Regions from separate parts of the Lactobacillus sp. M0393 genome, predicted to be linked through region 1. Evidence: predicted binding sites of a transcription regulator. Region 1 holds the regulator's gene; the other holds the start of a gene.

Region 1 (3,688 bases):
AGCCCACTTCTTAACTGCATCCTGTACAGCAGGAATTCGGGTAGAACCACCATTTAAAATCACCTTGTCAATGTCATTAACTGTTAAATCAGCGTCTTTTAAAGCATTATCAAATGGGATCTTGGTCTTTTCAACTAAGTCAGAAGTTAATTCATCGAATTTTGCCCGAGTTAAATCGGCTTCAAGGTGCAATGGGCCAGATTCACCTGCAGAAATAAACGGCAGTGAAATATGGGTTGCTGACACACCAGACAAATCTTTCTTCGCCTTTTCGGCAGCATCCTTTAATCTTTGCAAAGCCATCTTATCTTTTGAAAGGTCGACACCATTTTCATCTTTAAAATTCTTAATCAGCCAATCAATAATCTTATTATCAAAATCATCACCACCAAGGTGGGTATCACCATTAGTTGACAATACTTGAAAGACGCCATCACCTAACTGCAGTACGGAAACATCGAAAGTACCACCACCAAGGTCGTAAACTAAGACTTTTTCATCTTCTGCGTCTTTGTCCAAACCATAAGCAAGTGAAGATGCAGTAGGTTCATTAATAATTCTCTTAACATCTAAACCAGCTATTTTACCAGCATCTTTGGTAGCTTGGCGTTGAGCATCATTAAAGTATGCAGGTACGGTAATAACAGCATCAGTTACTTTCTCGCCTAAATAATCTTCAGAGAATTTCTTGATGTACTGCAAGATCATTGCTGAAATTTCCTGTGGTGTATAAGCTTTATCACCAATTTTAACCTTGTAATCAGTTTCACCCATGTGACGTTTAATAGAAGAAATAGTATTAGGATTGGTAATTGCTTGTCTCTTAGCAACTTCACCAACTTGGATTTCTCCATCTTTAAAGGCAACTACTGAAGGGGTAGTGCGATTTCCTTCTGGGTTAGTAATAATTTTGGGTTCTTTACCCTCCAAAACGGCAACTGCTGAGTTAGTAGTTCCGAGGTCAATTCCGATAACTTTTGACATTGATATGCTTCCTTTCAATTATTGTGCTACAACAACCATAGCTGGTCTTAAAGTACGATCTTTGTACAAGTATCCCTTTTGTAAAACTCGTACAACATGATCTTTTTGATCATCATTTTCAGCTGCAACGGTTTGAACAGCTTGGTGTAAATTGGGATCAAATTTGACACCTTCAGCTATAATTTCACTGATACCGTGATCTTTCATCGCTTTAACCAGTGAATCAAGTGTCATCTGTACACCTTTTTTAAGCTGTTTTGATGCTTCGTCATCGACTTTAGTAGCTAAAGCTCTTTCTAAATTATCCATCGCTGGCAAAACATCTTTAGCTAAGGATTGAGACTCATATTTGATAAGCTGCGCTCTTTCTTTATTGTAGCGATTTTGCATATTTTGCATCTCAGCTTGACTGCGCAAATACTTATCTTCCAGATCGTCTTTTTCTTTTTGCAATTGAGTCAAATTACGCTGCAATTTACTTTCCAAAGACTCTGGTTTCTTTTCTTCGTTAGCCTTAGTCTTAGAATTTTCTACTTCTGTCTTTGACTTTTTATGCTCATCTTTTTTTGGCTCTTTTTTTGAGTTTTTACTATTATTTTCTTCTTTACTCACGGCTAACCTCCTTTATTTGAATCTACCATAATAATCAAGTAATTTTTTAGATAGTTCGTTTCTGAAATACTCGAGTAATCCAATCACCTGAGAATACGGCATATTATCAGGGCCAAGTAAAGCAATTATGCCCTTTCCATGAGAGCCAACGCTGTACTCTGCCGTAAGCAGACTGTAATCCTTTAACAAATCATTTGATAATTCGGATCCTAAACTAACTCGAACCGGATACCTGTCGCTTTTCAAATTTTGCCTATTATCCAAAATACTGGAAATCAAATCATTATGCTCAATCATTTCATAGAGCGATCTTAAGTTTGAAATATCGTCCAGAGAAATGTTGTTAAGCAAGTTAATCTGACCATCAACATAGGTTTGCTCACTGGCAGCATCGTTAATAACATCCTCGACCAAATTAATCAGTTCAGAGACATGAGCAACTTTAAGTTTATTGCCCAAAGTCTTTTTAAGATAGTCTGGAGTAACTTGATCTAAAGTTTTGCCCACCAGCTGATCGTTAATCATGCGCACAGCCTGTTCAATTTCATCACCATTAACATTATAAGGTAAAGTATAAACCTGGTCATGAACGTCACCGTCACTAGTTCCTAAGACAGCCATAATCTGTCTGTTAAACAATGGCACGATACGAAAACCAGTAATAGTTAATTCACTATTTTCAGGACCTTCCGCAAATGCTGTGTAATTGGTTAGATCCGATAAAATTTTGACAGCTGCCTGTACGATATCGTTAACCTGATGAAATGGTTGATCAAGCTGACTAATGATTCGCTTGTATACAGAAGATGAAATTTGTAAAGGTTCAACTAAATTGTCAAGATAGTAGCGGTAGCCTTCAGTTGAAGGCACGCGGCCACTAGACAAATGAGTTTTCTCAATCAAACCCTTATCTTCTAAAACAGCCATTTCGTTACGAATAGTAGCACTTGAAACCTTAATAGGCAGTTGATTCATAACAGTTTTGGACCCAACAGGATCATGTGTCTGCGTAAAATCATTGATAATTGTTTTTAAAATTAATTCTTGACGTTCGGTCAACATAAATATCGCCCTCACTTTTAGCACTCAATCTGATTAGGTGCTAACAATTTATATGATACTAGCTTTTAGCAGAATGTCAAGTTGAGTGCTAACTTTTTTCTTAAAAAACGTCAATCATTTTTTCAGTATCATTAATTAATTCATCGCAGCAAAATAATTTTTAATTTCAGCCTCGTCTTGACTCATTTGTTGTGTTAGCTCTTTTAAATTGGCAAATTTAATTTCACCACGGGTATACTTATACCATTTAATTACCATTTCCTCATCATAGGCTTCCTGATCAAAACCAAATAAGTTTGACTCAATATAAAGCTTTTTCCCCTGGTTGATAGTCACATTATAGCCTACACTTGTCATTGAGTCATACCACTTACCACAAATCTTAGTTTTAGTCGCATATACCCCAATTTTAGGAACAGCCTTGTCATCACTCCAAACCAAATTAGCTGTAGGAAAACCGAGTTTATGACCATTGCGCAAACCGTGACCAACATAGCCTGACATAACATAGGGAAAACCTAACAACTTAGCAGCTAATTCCATATTTCCGCTAGTTATCGCCTTCTTGATTTCCGTAGAACCAATTTTTTGACCATCATAAGACTGCTTAGGGACATTAATTATATTGAACCTTCCCTTAGCAAACTTAGGGAAATTTTTCATATTAGCCGTGTCTTTAGGGCCATATGTGTAGTCAAAGCCAGCAACTACAGTGTCAGCATGTAATTTTACTATAATATTATCAACAAATTCCTGTGCAGTTAGTTTACTAAAAGCTTCATTAAAGTGCATCACCAACAAATAGTCAACTTTAAGTTTCTGCATCTTGTATGCTTTTTCTGGAAGAGTATCAATGTATGTAACTTTTTTATTTTGATAAACTTCTTTTGGATGACGATCAAACGTCATTACTACTAGTGGTAAATGTCTTTGCTTTGCTTTTTCTTTTGCGATTTTGATTAATTCTTGATGTCCGCGATGAACCCCATCGAAGAAACCTAAAGCAAGAATTATATTTTGGGGAATTATG
Region 2 (3,688 bases), on a different contig from region 1:
GTCTCCGCCGGCTTTTCTTAAAACTAAAGCTTTGAGCTTATCGCCTGGTTTAACTGCTTCACGTAGGTCAACGTTGCGATCTGAAGTGTATTCACGACGAGGAATTACACCTTCAATACCGGCATTTTCAACACCAACATCGATTTGACCTTCTTCAACGTCTAAGACTTCAACATCTACAATATCTCCGACCTCAACTCCTTGCATTTGCTTTAATGCATCTAAAAATTGATTACTGTTTTCTGACATTATTTACCTCCCAATATCATACTCTAATTCTAAATGAAAGTTTGATATTTTTCTACTGTTTTATACCCTTTTTTTATAGTTTTTTTGACTTTTTTTAATTTCAGATAAGATTGCATTAACTACCTGGTCTATAGTCATAGAAGTTGTGTCTATTTCAATAGCATCAAGTGCCTTTTTTAATGGTGAAATTTTACGATGCGAATCTTTATAATCCCTTTCCGCTATGTCTTGTTCAATTTCTTCAAGGGACTGGTTAGTTTTAATTCCTCTTTCTTTAAAATCAAGCATTCTTCTTTGGGCTCGAGAATGAGCAGACGCAACTAAAAAGATTTTAACGTCAGCTGCAGGCAAAACCGTGGTCCCAATATCACGACCATCCATCACTACATTCATCTGACCGGCCATTTGTCTTTGCAAACTGACCATTTTAGTTCTGATACCTGCCAAAGCTGATACTTGAGAAACGTGAGCAGAAATATCCGGTGTACGTATATCTTGAGATATATCCTTATCGCCGGCAAAAACTTTTTGTTGGCCATTTTCGCTTTTCAGTTCAATTTTTTCTTTGTCAATAGCAGCCAATATGCCTTTTTCATCACTATAACTAAGTTTGTGTTCACGTGCTAACCAGGTAGAAGCACGGTACATTGCTCCCGTATCAATATACGTAAAGTTCAATTTTTGAGCTATTATCTTTGCTACTGTACTTTTTCCAGCTGAAGCTGGTCCATCAATTGCTACTTGCATTCAATAAAAAAGGGACTGCAGTCCCTATCCTTTCTAAGTTATTTGATACGCAGTACTTGTCCGATATCCACCTGACTGTTAGGATCAAGTTGATTTAACTCAGCTAACTGACCAACAGAAATTTTAAAACGACGAGCAATACTACTTAAAGAATCTCCACTTTGAACTATATATTGTTTAGTTTTCACGTGTTTCTTTTTATGCTTAACCTTAGGTTTGGGTTTTGCCTTCGGTTTGCTCTTAGTTTTATTTTCGATAAGTTTGTTTTTTGCAGGAGAAGCTTTAACGTTTGCTTTTTTGGCAGCTTTTTTATGAGTTTTGCGTACTTCAACTATTTTATTACTTGAATTATTATTCGCTGCTAAATGATGTACTACTGGAACAAGGCCAATTAGTATCATTATAAGTAAAACAATGAGTACAATCCAACGTTTAGAAACAGAGTTGTATGTTTCAACTCTGGTTTTTTGCGGACGTTTATAATGTTGATATGGTCCCTTAGGATTATTAGTCATCTTAAAAAGCCTCCTTACCTAACTTGTTTAATTTTAGCATATTTACCATTTAAGTGGATAAAAAAATCGGTCATTTAATAGACCGATTTCATAATTTCTGAGTTTAGTTTTTTAAATTGAAGTTTTTCCTGACAAATGGTTTGATTGTTCTCAAAACAGTTTCAAACAATAAGTAAACCACTGTACCATTTATTGCCCCTTTTAATAAATTAAACGGCACAATAATGCCAAAAATATAGGCACTCATTGATGGAATGTGGAGCAATTTGCCCAAATAAACTTTCTCAGTAAACGCCAATAGACCTGAATAACCATGAATAGCTGGCAAATTGGGTACCGTAGTTGCTGCATAAAAAGGTGTTAGAACCAGAGCATTTAAAACTGACAAAACAAAAGCCATCGCTATAATGCCAAGAACTATACCTAAGATTGGTTTTAAATGTTTTTTAGTAAAACTCTTTTCATCTTTATTGATATTTCTAGTCAAATAATAAAACGGCAAAGCAAATGAAATTGATGCTAAAAAGGCCGCAGATTGACCCACTAAACTTGGTAGCGCAAAACCTTTATATATTAAATTAATTAGCATTCTCACAAACGCGATGAAAATGCCGGGTAATGGACCAAATAAAAAAGTACCAATAGTAATTACAACATCAGAAAAATCAAATTTTAAAAAGCTGGTGACAGGCAATGGTATTTCCAAAAGCATTAATACATATGCAATTGTTCCAATTAAAGTATATGCTACTATATTGACCAAATTATTTCTGCCTTTTCTTTGCAAAATTCTTACCTCCAAAAAAACTCGGTCTGTTGCTTCTAGCAACAGACCGAGTAAAAGTAAGCTAAAGATCTTGGCTTTTAGTTTAGTCTGTCTTCTTTCATCTAGACTTTAACTATCGGTATCACAATAGATTCCACCACTTTCGTGGGTCGCGGACTCTCACCGCCGGTCGGGATTTTCACCCTGCCATGAAGACAACAAACTTAATATTTAATTTTCAATACCATCTTAATCTACGTCTTTTAATCTGTCAACTTCCTCATGGGATAATTCGCGAAAACTTCCGGAAATCAGAGAATCCAGGGTTAAAAAGGCGTATCTTTCACGTGCTAATTTTTTAACCTGATGATGAACAGCCTTAAACATTCTTTTTACTTGATGATACTGCCCCTCATGAATAGTTAACTGTACTATTTGGCTATTTTTTTTGCGGTCAGTTCTAATTACTTTAACTTTAGCCGGAGCACATCTATGACGATCAATTTTTACTCCGTGGGTAAGCTGACTGATTTCTGCAGGAGAAAGCACACCCGTAATTTTAGCAACATATACTTTGGCTACATTATTGCGTGGATGCATCAATAAATTTGCAAGCTCTCCGTCATTGGTCATCAAGAGTAAACCTGACGTGTCATAATCTAGTCTGCCAATTGGGTACAAGCGGTAGGGCAATTCTTTAAAGTATTCAACAACGGTTTTTCGGCCTTTGTCATCGCTGGCAGTCGATACCACCCCACGCGGTTTATAAAAAAGGTATGTGTGCAAACTTTCCCGCTCAATTGGTTCACCATCGACGGTAATATTACTAAATGTATCTACCTTAGTACCTAATTTTGTAACTACATTACCATCAACTGTCACCCGCCCTGCGGTGATCATTTTTTCAGCCTTGCGTCGTGAAGCAATTCCAGCTTCAGCAATTACTTTTTGTAATCGTTCTAACACCATTATGATTCTCCTTTTTGAGTTTTAGCAATATTCTTATCTGCTTGACCCTTAGCCGCAAATAAATCGATTTCACCTTCGGCATTAACACTTTCATCTTCAAAATCTTCAATTAGAGGTAAATCGGCTAAACTTTGATAACCAAAATACTGCAAAAAATAGTCAGTGGTCACGTATAAATTAGGGTGTCCCGGAGCCTCTTTTTTGCCATTTATCTTTACAAGACCCCGCCAAATTAATGTTTGTAAAGCACCAGATGAATTTACCCCTCTGATTTCATCAATTTCTATCCGAGTAATAGGCTGCTTATAAGCAACAATTGCTAATATTTCCAAAGCGGACTGACTAAGACTTTTAGTTAAATCTTTTTGAAAAAAGTTTTCAATTGTTTTGCTTACTTCCGGCCGGGTTGTTAATTTATAAGAATCGTTCAGTTGCTGTATTT

What was found. The regulator HrcA, encoded in region 1, represses chaperone genes, less so after heat shock. The targets are predictions, from matches to a motif close to TTAGCACTCNNNNNNNNNGAGTGCTAA.
Region 2: the regulator HrcA is predicted to act here: its motif matches at 1,545-1,571, upstream of H3R29_RS02220 (LysM domain-containing protein).

What each region holds. Positions count from the first base shown of each region.
Region 1 is NZ_JACFPK010000004.1:20,049-23,736, forward strand. It holds gene dnaK (molecular chaperone DnaK) at 1-984, opposite strand, end outside; gene grpE (nucleotide exchange factor GrpE) at 1,003-1,596, opposite strand; gene hrcA (heat-inducible transcriptional repressor HrcA) at 1,609-2,658, opposite strand; gene ribF (riboflavin biosynthesis protein RibF) at 2,794-3,688, opposite strand, start outside.
Region 2 is NZ_JACFPK010000002.1:177,326-181,013, reverse strand. It holds gene rpsA (30S ribosomal protein S1) at 1-249, opposite strand, end outside; gene cmk ((d)CMP kinase) at 310-996, opposite strand; gene H3R29_RS02220 (LysM domain-containing protein) at 1,035-1,511, opposite strand; gene H3R29_RS02215 (ECF transporter S component) at 1,615-2,301, opposite strand; FMN riboswitch at 2,384-2,498, opposite strand; gene H3R29_RS02210 (pseudouridine synthase) at 2,527-3,243, opposite strand; gene scpB (SMC-Scp complex subunit ScpB) at 3,246-3,688, opposite strand, start outside.